Regions from separate parts of the Pseudoalteromonas sp. PB2-1 genome, predicted to be linked through region 1. Evidence: predicted binding sites of a transcription regulator. Region 1 holds the regulator's gene; each other region holds the start of a gene.
The links. The regulator sigma-54, encoded in region 1, starts transcription at its own class of promoters, with help from an activator protein. The targets are predictions, from matches to a motif close to GTTGGCACGNNNNTNGNNT.

Region 1 (4,243 bases):
TGGCACGGTTATGAGCGCCAGTGCAGACGAAGTACGTTACGATGTAGCAAAGCGTTTACTCACCTTAGTTGGCGATGCACAAGTGACACAAGCAGGGCAAAAAGTCAGTGCAAAAAGTATAACTTACGACATGGAACAACAACTCATTAGTGCTGAAAAAGACGAAAATTCAACGGATCGTGTGCATACAATCTTAGTGCCTGTTGATAATAAAAAAGATGATAAAGGCCAGCCATGAGTACATTAAAAGCAGAGCTGTTAGCAAAGAGCTATAAAGGCCGCCAAGTTGTCAAAAATGTGGGACTAGAAGTCGAAGCTGGCAGTATTGTTGGCCTACTAGGCCCTAATGGTGCAGGTAAAACCACCACCTTCTACATGATTGTAGGGCTAGTGCCAAGCGACAAAGGTAAAATTAGTATTGATGACAACGACATCACTTTATTACCCATGCACAATCGCGCTCGATTAGGTATTGGCTATTTACCCCAAGAATCATCCATTTTTAGAAAGTTGACGGTCTACCAAAACCTGATGGCGATTCTTGAAACACGTAAAGATCTTAAAAAACAGCAACGAGAAGAAACACTCAATAACCTGCTTGATGAATTTAGTATTCAGCACATTCGAGATAGCCAAGGTATGGCGCTATCAGGAGGCGAGCGTCGCCGTGTTGAAATCGCGCGAGCATTAGCCGCAGATCCAAAATTTATTCTGCTAGATGAGCCTTTTGCTGGTGTTGATCCAATTTCAGTGTTAGATATAAAGAAAATTATAGAGCATTTGAAAAACCGTGGTATCGGTGTACTAATAACTGACCATAATGTTCGAGAAACCCTTGATGTTTGTGAAAAAGCCTACATTGTTTCTCATGGGGAGCTAATTGCATCAGGCACGCCTGAACACGTATTAGCAGACCAAACCGTACGCGATGTTTATCTAGGCGAGCAATTCAGGTTGTAACCAATACACCACCGACTAGAGCATCTGCTAGACTTACAATAATGACAACATATTGATATTGACTCAAAGTAGTATCAATAAATGATTTAAAAGGATTGTTAGGGATACATGAGGCAATCATTACAGCTGCGCATGGGCCAGCAACTTACAATGACTCCACAACTGCAACAAGCCATTCGCTTATTGCAACTTAGTACATTGGATCTCCAGCAAGAAATACAAGAAGCGCTTGATAGTAATCCTCTACTTGAAGTGGAAGAAGCGGATTACAGTGAAGACGCAATCGGTAAAAACGAACAAAAATCTGACTCTGATGATTCACAAGTCACTGCTACGGCAGAAGAAGCACCAAGTGAGTACGAGCAAGAAAGCAGTGATGCACTCAATAAAGATACCGTTAGTGACGACCTAGCAATGGACGTCACGTGGGATGAGTACATGAGTGCAGCTCCTTCAACCTCTTCAGGGCCAATGCCAGAAGATGAGTCTATTTATCAAGGTGCGTCAACCGAAACTCTCCACGAATATCTGATGTGGCAACTACAGTTGACCCCATTTAGTCCAACTGATGAAGCAATTGCTGTTGCTATAGTCGAAGCTATTGATGACTCAGGTATTTTAACCGTCAGTTGTGAGGATATTGTTGAAAGCTTTAATCAAAACGATGATGAAGAAGAAGAAATAGAACTTGATGAAGTCGAAGCGGTCCTAAAAAGAATACAGCTATTTGATCCTGTCGGCATTGGTGCTCGCAGTTTACAAGAGTGCCTATGTATTCAACTTCGTCAATTCGATGCAGATACACCTTATTTGGCTGAAACTAAAATGGTTTTATCTGAGCACATCGAATTATTAGCAAGTCGCGACTATCGTACTTTGATGAAAAAGACTAAGCTTAAAGAAAACGAGCTAAAAGAAGTCATGACGCTTATCCATAGCTTGAACCCTAAGCCCGCGGATAGCATCGTACGTGAAGAGTCTGAATACGTCATACCCGACGTATCAGTAAAAAAAGTAAAAGGTCGTTGGGTCGTTGAGCTTAACCCTGACTGTATGCCAAAGATCAGAGTGAATAGCCAATATGCGGCTATGTCACGCTCTGTAAAATCAAGCAGCGACAGTCAGTTTATTCGCTCTCATCTGCAAGAAGCTAAGTGGTTTATTAAAAGCTTAGAGAGCCGGAATGATACTTTATTAAAAGTAACGAACTGTATTGTTCAACAACAACAGGCTTTCTTTGAACACGGCCCTGAGGCGATGAAACCGATGGTGCTAAATGATGTCGCTGAAATGGTCGAAATGCATGAATCGACGATTTCACGGGTTACAACGCAAAAATATATGCATACCCCAAGGGGTATTTTTGAGTTGAAATATTTCTTCTCAAGCCACGTCAGCACAGAAAATGGTGGCGAGTGTTCATCAACGGCAATACGCGCTTTAATCAAAAAGCTTATTGCCGCAGAAAACTCAGCGAAGCCATTGAGTGATAGTAAGATTGCAGATATATTGGCTGAGCAAGGAATTAAAGTAGCTAGACGTACAATTGCAAAATACCGAGAGTCTCTAGCAATACCGCCGTCTAATCAGCGTAAAAGCTTGATTTAGACGTTTTACATAGAAGGAAAATGCTTATGCAACTAAACCTAACTGGTCGTCATGTAGAAATCACAGATTCATTAAAAGACTATGTAAACACCAAGTTTGCGAAACTAGAAAGGCATTTTGATCATATTAATAATGTTCATGTCATTTTAGACGTAGAAAAATTAAGTCAAAAAGCAGAAGCAACTTTACATGTAAACGGAGGCGAACTGTTTGCCTCTACAGAGCATCAAGATATGTACGCGGCCATCGACTCGCTAATTGATAAGCTTGATCGCCAAGTAATTAAACACAAAGAGAAATTAGCTCGACACTAAATTATGAAACTTAGTTCACTTACTAGCCAGGACTGCAGCAAAGCTGCGGTCCTTTTTAATAGCAAAAAAAGAATTCTCGAATTTATCAGCGAACTCGCTCATGAGCAGCTTCCTCATCTATCGCAGCAAGATATTCTTAATGCTTTACTCAATCGAGAAAAATTGGGGAGCACAGGAATTGGTAGAGGTATTGCTATTCCGCATGGTCGTATGTCAGGTGCTGATAAACCGCATGCGTTTATTATAGTGAGCGAATCTCCAATTAACTTTGACGCAATTGACAACCGCCCTGTTGATATTTTTGTTGCACTCATCGTACCTGATGGAGACTGCCAACTTCATTTAAAGACCTTATCAACAATTGCTGATAGACTAAAAGACAAAGAATTTTGTAAACAGTTACGCAGCGCTAAAACCGATCAGGAACTGTTTCAAGTTATTGCATCAGAGGCATAAATGGAATTAATTATTATCAGTGGCCGTTCTGGCTCAGGTAAATCAGTCGCTTTACGAGTCCTTGAGGATCTTGGTTATTATTGCGTTGATAATATTCCTGTAAACCTATTACCTTCGCTAGTGCGCAGCGTCTCTGATAATTACGACAAAATAGCAGTCAGTATCGACGTACGTAACCTGCCAAAAGAGCAACAAGAATTTAATGATATTCTTGAATACTTGCCAGGTTTCGCCAATCCAACCTTATTTTACCTTGATAGTGATGATCAAACACTCATTAGACGTTTCTCTGAGACAAGACGTTTACATCCGCTTTCTTTAGATTCTTTACCACTCGATTTAGCAATTAAGCAAGAAAAAATACTGCTCGATGTACTAATTACCCGCGCCGACTTTATGATCGACACAACGGATTTAAGTGTACATCAGCTAGCAGAGTCAATTCGTGAGAAGATTCTCGGTAAAAAAGACAAAAAGCTTATTATTACCTTTATGTCATTTGGCTTTAAGCATGGTATCCCGAAAGAAGCTGACTATGTATTTGATGCACGCTTTTTACCAAACCCACACTGGGAGCCAGATCTTAAGCCACTTACGGGTCTCGACCAACCAGTTAAAGATTACCTTGCAAGCCATAGCATAGTGCAAAAATTTACTTGGCAGATTCAAACCTTTGTGCAAACGTGGTTACCACACCTTGAACGTAATAACCGCAGCTATTTAACGATCGCAATTGGCTGCACAGGTGGACAGCATCGCTCGGTTTACTTAGCACAGACGATTGGTGAAAGTTTCGCGAAAAGCCATGCGAATGTAAAAATTCGCCATCGTGAGCAAGACTTATAATAAGGGCTTTAACATGTATGCTGAAAATACGTTTTTAATTCAAAACAAACTTGGCTTAC
Region 2 (4,243 bases), 1.4 Mb from region 1:
AAATCGATTGCATCAGTTGCGACAGCTGGGATGTTCGCGCCTTGTACTTTAAGATCCGTTAACACACCTGGGATGATCTCAGCTTCGCCAGCCGCATCAGCATCACTCACACCATAACCTTGCAGCTTTGCCCCATTTGCATTAACAATATTAAGCTCGTTATCTAGGGTAAATTGCCCTGCTTGCGTATAAGCAATACGGTTACCTTCAGAGATAGCAAAGAAACCTTGACCATCAATTGCAATATCAAGTGCGTTACCTGTTCTAACAATATCACCACCGGTTACAAAGTCTTCTTTGATATCTGAAACACGTACACCGCTACGGCTACCACCATTGTAAACCGCGGCAAATTCTGTATTACCTGTTTTATAACCAGAAGTTGATGAGTTAGCGATATTATTACTTGTTACTTCTAACCCTGTTTGAGTGCTTTTAAGGCCGCTTAAACCTATATTAAACATAGACATAATTATTCCTCTTCAGTCTAAGCAACTTGATTAATATCGGTTAAGGCAAAATTACCTAAGCCATCAACTTGCAATAAAATATCGTCGCTGCTGCTACCCACAGAGACGCGTTCTACTTCACCATTTAGCCAAGGTGTTAGGCGTTGTGAAACACCATTGGTAGTCGAAAAAGCATTAATCGAATAGCCACCCGCATCTTGTTCATCAAATTCGAAATTCAAAGAACCCACACCACTGTATGCCAACTGTTTTTCTTCAACTAACTGGCCATTACTGTCATAAAGTTGCACAGTGACTGAATCAGCAGGTGTTGATAAGTTAACAAGACCCGACACTTTGCCCTCTTTTTCTAAAGCCACCACATCCGCTGGCACTGTCACTGTTTCACCAACTAAGTTAGTCGCTTCAAGGACTAACATGCTGCTACTGTTATCTAAACTCGCACTGGTGTTATTTTTTATACTTTGTAATGATTCAACATTTGAGAATTCAGCTAGTTGGCTAACATATTCGGTTCCGTCCATAGGTTGTAACGGGTTCTGATTACTGATCTGTGCCACTAGTAACTCTAAAAACATGGTCGACATTTCTTCTGCCGAGTTAACATTCCCTGAAATACTTGAGCTTACATTGGCAGCATTATTATTGCTTTGTGTGGTATTTGCGATATCCATGGTGCTACTGTCCTAATTTAAGAATGCTTTGCTGCATGCTGTTAACACGCGACATAACATCAACGGATGTTTGATAACTACGACTTGCTGACATCATGTCTGCCATTTCTTCAAGTACATTGACGTTTGAATAGAAGACATAGCCATCATCATTGGCAAGTGGGTTGTTAGGCTCATAACGTTGCTCAACAGTACGATTAGACTCTGTCACACCCATGGTATTAACAGCAGCCGCAACATTTTGCTGATCAAAAGAGTCTTTATACATGGCAGAAAAAACCGGTTTAAGCGCCTTATATGCGCCCTCTTCGGTAGACGCCGCTGTGTCAGCATTAGCAAGGTTAGAAGCAATGGTATCTAAGCGCATCACTTGAGCACGCATTGCACTGCCGCTAATGTCATAAATAGAATTAAAAGACATTATTAATTTCCTTTGATTACTTTATGCAGGCCACTGATTTTCATGTTTAGAAAGGTCATACTGGTCTGAAAATCCATACTGTTGTTAGAGAATTTTGCCTGCTCGACATTGAGCTCTACGGTATTACCATCACTGGATGCTTGATACGGCACACGATACATCAGCTCATTGGCAGTGATTCCCGCAAAGCCTACATCATTGTTATGCTCCATACTCGCTGCGACATCGCCCAAAATTTGCTGGTAATCCACATCTCTGGCTTTAAAATTTGGGGTATCAACATTTGCTAGGTTACTTGCGATCACCTCAGCTCTGTCTATTCTCAACTGCATAGCAAATGGGTGTACGCCTAACGCTTTATCAAATAATGCCATTGTTGCCTCAACTGACTACGTCTTGTATGCTCGTTTGCACATTTTGAATTCGGTATAAGGCTATTAACAACCTTTATGCCAAATTTTATAAGACATATTTTTCAATGAGTTACTGTAATAAATTTAATCTAAGGCGCGCTAAAGCGGAAGCAATACTTCCGATACGGAATGGTGCTTTTTTCCTCTTTTTTGGAATTATTTCCTTATTATTTTCAGCTAATGTCTTAGCAAGCAATTTTCAAAAAGAGATTAAACGGTATATAAATAGCGAAATAACTCATTACTTGGGCAGCATAAACAAGCAAAGTCAGCAAAAAAAAATTGCGTTATACATACCAGCTGCAGCAAAAGAGCTTAGCTGTGATCAGTTATCAATAAACAGGGTAAAACCCAATTCCATTCCCGCAGGTAGAATTCGTCTGACCCTCAGCTGTGCAGATCCTATTTGGCAATTTAGAGCCACCGCAAAAGTTGATCTGTGGCTCAATTTAGTCGTTGCTAAACGTGACTTACAACGCGGCGAAGTGTTAAGCAATGAGTTACTAAACTATGATTCGATTAATATTGCAAAACACGTTTACGGTATGGAAACGAGCACAAATGAATTGATTGGAATGACAGTTAAAAGAAACATCAAGCAAGGCGATTTAGTCACTCGCAGACAGCTCGAAAATAACTACCTAGTCAATAAAGAGCAGCATATAAAACTTCTCATCAGCACAAGCTCCTTTACTGCAAGCGTAAAAGCAATTGCACTTGAGGAAGGGATTAAAGGCCAAATGATCAAAGTAAAAAACCTCAGTTCTGGTAAAATTGTTGAAGGCCAAGTGATTGATAAAGGGGTTGTGAAAGCAACACTTTTATAAATTTAAAAATAAATTTAAGAAATCGATAAATTGGGTCGCTTTACAAAATTAGTAGAAAATTAATTGGGGATTGATAATGAACATAAACAACAAAGGTAGCAGTAGTCATGTTGAGCAAGCTGCAAAAGTGAACAACTTTATTGATGCGGGCAGTCAAGATATCAGTAAAAAATCTCACACAGCGGCGAACAAGCAAGCAAGCGCAGAACAAATTAGTTCGCTTAGTAAAACAATCGATAATACCTTTGAAGACTTAGCGTCAAAGCCTGATGTTGACCTTGAAAAAGTAGCAAAAGTAAAAGCCGCTATTGCTAATGGTGAGCTGTCGCTTGACCAAGATACATTAATTAATGCCCTACTAGAGTTTCATAAAAAATGACCATAAACAGCATTAAGCAGTTTATTGAAAGCCTACAACACGATGTACGCAAACTTGATTCACTCATTAGTGCACTTGAACAACAGTATGTGCTTCTAAGCGAACGAGATACAACATTACAACAGCACAACGCCAAGATGTCTGCTGTTTTACAGTCTTTAGATAAAAACCATCTAAGCCGTGATAGCTATTTACAAAGTTTAGGGCTTGCACAAGGTAAAGAAGGCTTAATGACGTTAGTTGAAAAGTTGCCAAAAGAAATTAAACAAACAACACAAACATTAATGCAGCAGTTAGTCATTAAATCAAAGCATTGTCAGGCACTTAACGAACGTTCAGGTTTATTATTAGCCCGACAAAAACAGTTACTGCACAGACTAACAGGCACACAAAGCAAAACCGCTTACCCTGAATCACCTTTTTAATTTTTATGCCTCCCCTAGCATCACATCAGTTCATTGGTGTGGTGCTTTCTATTTTACGTATAGTTAAGTTGGGATAATCAAGCGATTAGAAGCAACGCACTAGAATATAACTATCAATTGTCTCCCTACGGGATTTGATAGTAAGAAAGGGTTGGCTTCTACTTGTTTTAGCAACAATACCACTCTTATTTATATTGTTATTTAGTATAAATTGAATTAAATCAGTGATTAATTTATCTTGCTAGTATTATTAAATACACAACTAAACGAGTAGCTTTAAGACTCACTATACTTATATGGAGATTTAAAATGTCATTCATTTCTAAATTAGGTAAAGGCCTCAAGGGAGCAATTAACGCAGTCAATTCTGATGAGTATCAAGTGAACGGTGTAAAAGTGACATGTATTCATTGCAGCCATAATCGGTTTGAGTTAGGTGACGCTCAATTAAACACAGCTGGCATGACTTTTCTAAATTTAGATTGGGCTAACAGCACAGCTTCCTTGTTATCATGTAAAAAGTGCAGTTTTATAATGTGGTTTGCTAAAGAGCCAGAAAAGTTAATTAAAAGCTCCTAAAGGTTTTCGTGGTAGAGTGAGATCTAATTACTTTTGGCCGTTATTACGATAAATA
Region 3 (4,243 bases), 900 kb from region 1:
TGTCAGCACGCGCATGGGCGAAGTTGAAACAATAGAGTTTAACCAAGACGGTGGCTTAGGTATCAGTGTTTATGTGGGTAATAACAAAGGCTCTGCTTCAACGGCCGACTTAAACCCTAAAACATTACGTACAGTGGTCGAAAAAGCCATTGATATCGCAAAATTCACTTCTGATGATCCATACAATGGAATCGCTGATAAAGAGCTACTTGAGTTTGCGCCGCTCGATTTAGATTTATACCACCCGTGGGAAGTAAGCCCAGAGCAAGGTATTGAACTTTGTCATCAAGCAGAGCAGGCGGCACTAAACGCCGATAAGCGTATTGTCAATTCAGATGGGGCGAGTTTTTCTTCTCACCAAGGTTTACGTGTTTATGGTAACAGCCATGGCATGGTTGCAGGTTACCCGCGCACGCGTCATAGCATTAGCACTATGGTGATTGGTAAAGAAGGCGAGCAAATGCAGCGCGATTCTGCGTATACTGTAGCGCGCCATAAAGATGATTTAAACGACGCTGCAAAAGTGGGCCTCGAAGCGGCAACAGAAACCTTGGCTAAACTTAATAGCCAAAAGCTCGGTACTATGAAAGTGCCTGTTATCTTTAGAGCAGATATTGCCAATTCATTATTCGGTCATTTAGTGTCGGCGATTGGCGGTGGTGCGCTTTATCGTAAATCGAGTTTCTTGCTTGATAGCTTAGGGACTAAAGTCTTTAGCGATTGTGTGAATATCTCTGAGCGCCCGCATTTATTAAAAGGTTTAGCGTCTTCACCGTTTGATGCTGAAGGTTTAAAAACCGTTGATCGTGAAATTATTCAAGGTGGTGAGCTGCAAACTTACCTGTTAGCAAGCTATGCAGCACGCAAACTGTCTATGGCACCAACGGGTCATGCTGGTGGTATTCATAACTGGTTAGTTGAGCAAACGCATGCTGATTTGAACGCGCTATTAAAAACCATGGGCACAGGTTTATTAGTGACTGAACTTATGGGCCAAGGTGTGAACACAGTGACTGGTGATTACTCACGTGGCGCAGCGGGCTTCTGGGTTGAGAGTGGCGAAATTCAATACCCAGTAAGTGAAATCACCATTGCTGGTAACTTAAAAGATATGTTTAAAGCGGTCGTTGGCTTAGGTGGTGACATCGAGCGCCGTGGCGGTATTCAAACAGGCTCTGTATTAATTGAACAAATGCAGATTGCGGGTAGTTAATTCATAAATAACTAATCATTTTTTAAAAGCCTCACTTTAGTGGGGTTTTTTTATTTGAAAAAGCGCTTTACCTAAACTTAACTTGAGGTTTTATCTTGGTGGCAGTTTAAAAATAAAAAGGAAATCCATCATGTATTTAGAACACGTAAACCTTGTTGTTAGTAATGTTGATGCCATGCTGCACTTTTATAAAGTCGCATTCCCGCACTGGCGTGTGCGTAGTCAAGGTGACAGCACATGGTCTGGCAAACCACGCAAATGGCTGCACTTTGGTGATGATTACCAATACCTTGCACTGAGTGATAACGGTGAAGATGAAAATCGTGATTTAGCGGGTCATCAAGTTGGCCTTGCCCATTTTGCTTATGTGACAAACGACATTAACGCCGTCATTGAACGTCTTGTTTCAGCCGGTTATGAAATTGATAAACGGGGTCCAGAAAATCCATACCGAAAAAATGTTTACTTTATCGACCCCGCAGGTTTTGAAGTTGAGTTTGTAGAGTATTTCAGTGATATTCCAAGTGAAAGGAATAATGATCTTTGATGTTGCCGTGAAAGTTATGTCGCGCGGTAGTTGTAGCTGCGGGTTGACCCCGCGTCATTGGTTACCTATTGCGCGATGTAAAATCGCGCCTACAATACCTCGCAACTTTTACTGCACCCTATTCATTTCTTTCCAACTGGCTTTTAGGCTATTGGCAAAGCTGATGAACTTTTCTTTCATGGTACGCTTTACTTTGATCTCCACTGAGCCTAGCCATACGTTACCTTCAATGGTAATGGTTGGGCCCTGACCTTTATTTAGAGCAACTGACTTGTTTTCTACGCTGCCAATAACGCTAAACAGTTTAGATACCACATTGACATGTTCAGGCACGTAGATCTCGTCGTTACCTAAAATACAGTTTACGTAAATAGTGACATGCTGATGCTGGAAAATCGCTTCACTAAAGTCGAGCTCAATTGAACCTAGGCAGTTTGTGAGGTGAATTTCTTTTGGCACAAGCCACTGGCCGCTGCGTTCATTTGAACCAAGAATACTACGTAACTGTAAGTTTTCATTATCATTGCTATGACTGTAGTGAGGTTTAAATTGAGCATGTTTATGTGATTTGTAATCAGTATCAGCTTTTAGCGCTAAGTCAGCAACAAGCTCAACAAGTACTTCGTTGCTGGTGGCTGCCATTGCTTGATCTAGTCGGCGTTCAAATGCCTCAGCTGAAATAACGGCATGACTGTAGTTATAAATGAGTTGATCGATGACTTCTTCTCTTACTTGATCGATTGGGCGATCTTCAAGTTTAACGGCCATGGTAGTTCCCTGTTGTAATTATAAAGTGATTGTTCTGTTATTGGATATGTAGCAAAGCTCAGGCCAAAGTTTATTTATATAAAAATCAATGTATTGTGTTTTTTGGCTTGTTAGTAACTTCGTTAAATTAACCATAGATTAATATTATCTGCAACTAATTGGTCATTTTTGCAACATTGTGAACTTATTACCGAGCAGCCTGTAAATTGTTACCGAGAAGAATATAACCATTATATGACTAAATCCATAAGGTGTTGATATATAAGGGTTAAATAGTTGGCATTAAAGTCGCATTAGTTAATTCGTCTTTAATCAAAAGGAGAAAGATTATGAATACATTCAACAAGTCTATGATTGCCGCGTTAGTTATTGGTGCTACTAGCATGTCAGCTCAGGCAAGCAGCTGGGAAAATGAAAGTAAAGATGCTTGGATTGATGGTAAGGCAGAAACTGTTCTTTTAATGAACACAAATCTAAACAACTTTGATATCAACACAGATGTAAAAAATGGCAAGGTTGTACTAACTGGTAAAGTGAAAAGTGAGCTTGATAAAGAATTAGCGGAAGAGCTAGTACTGAGCTTAGACGGCGTAACTGATGTTGAAAACAAGCTTACAGTTGTAAAAGACATGAAGACTAAGCACGCCAAAAAAGATATGGGCGACTCAGCTGAAAGTGACTTAACAGATGCAAAAATCAGCACTGTAATTACTACACGCTTCCTATTTAACTCAGAAGTAGGTGGTACTGATATCGATGTAGATACTGATAATGGTGTTGTAACCCTTAAAGGTACCGTTGAATCTGAAGCTGAAAAACAACTTGCAGTAAGCATTGCAGAAAATGCTGAAGATGTTCGCAAAGTAATCGATGAATTAACGATTGTTGCTGAATAATAAGTAATTAATGAAAGCCCAGCTTTGGCTGGGTTTTTATTTTATTTTCAAGGAGTGAATCATGGATTTAATTCGCATTATATTGTCAGTTTTAATTCCCCCATTAGGTGTATTTTTACAGGTAGGTTTAGGTGCACAATTCTGGATTAATATTCTTTTAACTCTATTAGGGTACATTCCAGGCTTGATTCATGCTGTGTATATTATTGCTAAACGATAATTGCACACAAGGATGATTTAGGAGCACAGCAAGGAAACGCTGTAGGAGTAACGGATTATAAACCGCAAGGAGTTACATAATGGAAAACGTAGCAAAGCACAATGGAAAGCAAGGAAGTAACAAGGCGTTATGGACAAGCGCACAATGGCAACGCTTTATGGAAAAGGTGAAAGGATAATTGCTAAGGAGCAGCAAATGGTAAGGAACCTAAAATGGATGAAGCTAGCGTAAGGAGGTGACTATATGGAACAAGTACAAACGCAATCAAAACAAGGAACGGATCAGCAAGGAGTTGCTTTATGGAATAAGCAGCAGTGGCAAGACTTTATGGATCATGCGAAAGCAGTTGCACCACAGGTAACAGGGAAGGCTGACGATAAAAACCCGATATTATCATCTTCAGGTGATATCGGGTTTTTAATCACATCAGCAATTTATCTTTATAATTTAAACTGATTAACAGTTCTATTTAGTGACACTGCTAATTCATTCAAATCACGGGCTTCATCAGCCAATTCATGAGCATGATCTGCTGTGCTATTCACTAAATGATTAATAGCCGCAAGGCTGTTATTGATATCTTCTGCCACCACTGTTTG

Region 2: a site for sigma-54 is predicted at 2,004-2,022, ahead of flgB (flagellar basal body rod protein FlgB). Genes of this name have one in related genera too.
Region 3: a site for sigma-54 is predicted at 2,578-2,596, ahead of L0Z67_RS02030 (LiaF domain-containing protein). Genes of this name have one in related genera too.

The regions. Positions count from the first base shown of each region.
Region 1 covers NZ_CP090667.1:3,173,057-3,177,299, forward strand. Annotated here, with positions in the region: gene lptA (lipopolysaccharide transport periplasmic protein LptA) at 1-238, shown strand, start outside; gene lptB (LPS export ABC transporter ATP-binding protein) at 235-960, shown strand; gene L0Z67_RS14795 (RNA polymerase factor sigma-54) at 1,069-2,568, shown strand; gene hpf (ribosome hibernation promoting factor) at 2,595-2,882, shown strand; gene ptsN (PTS IIA-like nitrogen regulatory protein PtsN) at 2,886-3,338, shown strand; gene rapZ (RNase adapter RapZ) at 3,339-4,184, shown strand; gene L0Z67_RS14815 (HPr family phosphocarrier protein) at 4,198-4,243, shown strand, end outside.
Region 2 covers NZ_CP090667.1:922,600-926,842, reverse strand. Annotated here, with positions in the region: gene L0Z67_RS04335 (flagellar hook protein FlgE) at 1-470, opposite strand, end outside; gene L0Z67_RS04330 (flagellar hook assembly protein FlgD) at 488-1,144, opposite strand; gene flgC (flagellar basal body rod protein FlgC) at 1,149-1,565, opposite strand; gene flgB (flagellar basal body rod protein FlgB) at 1,568-1,939, opposite strand; gene flgA (flagellar basal body P-ring formation chaperone FlgA) at 2,224-2,805, shown strand; gene flgM (flagellar biosynthesis anti-sigma factor FlgM) at 2,882-3,184, shown strand; gene flgN (flagellar export chaperone FlgN) at 3,181-3,609, shown strand; gene L0Z67_RS04300 (hypothetical protein) at 3,919-4,188, shown strand.
Region 3 covers NZ_CP090667.1:420,628-424,870, forward strand. Annotated here, with positions in the region: gene pmbA (metalloprotease PmbA) at 1-1,213, shown strand, start outside; gene L0Z67_RS02025 (VOC family protein) at 1,344-1,760, shown strand; gene L0Z67_RS02030 (LiaF domain-containing protein) at 1,869-2,528, opposite strand; gene L0Z67_RS02035 (BON domain-containing protein) at 2,858-3,424, shown strand; gene L0Z67_RS02040 (YqaE/Pmp3 family membrane protein) at 3,486-3,644, shown strand; gene L0Z67_RS02045 (hypothetical protein) at 3,888-4,100, shown strand; gene L0Z67_RS02050 (methyl-accepting chemotaxis protein) at 4,085-4,243, opposite strand, start outside.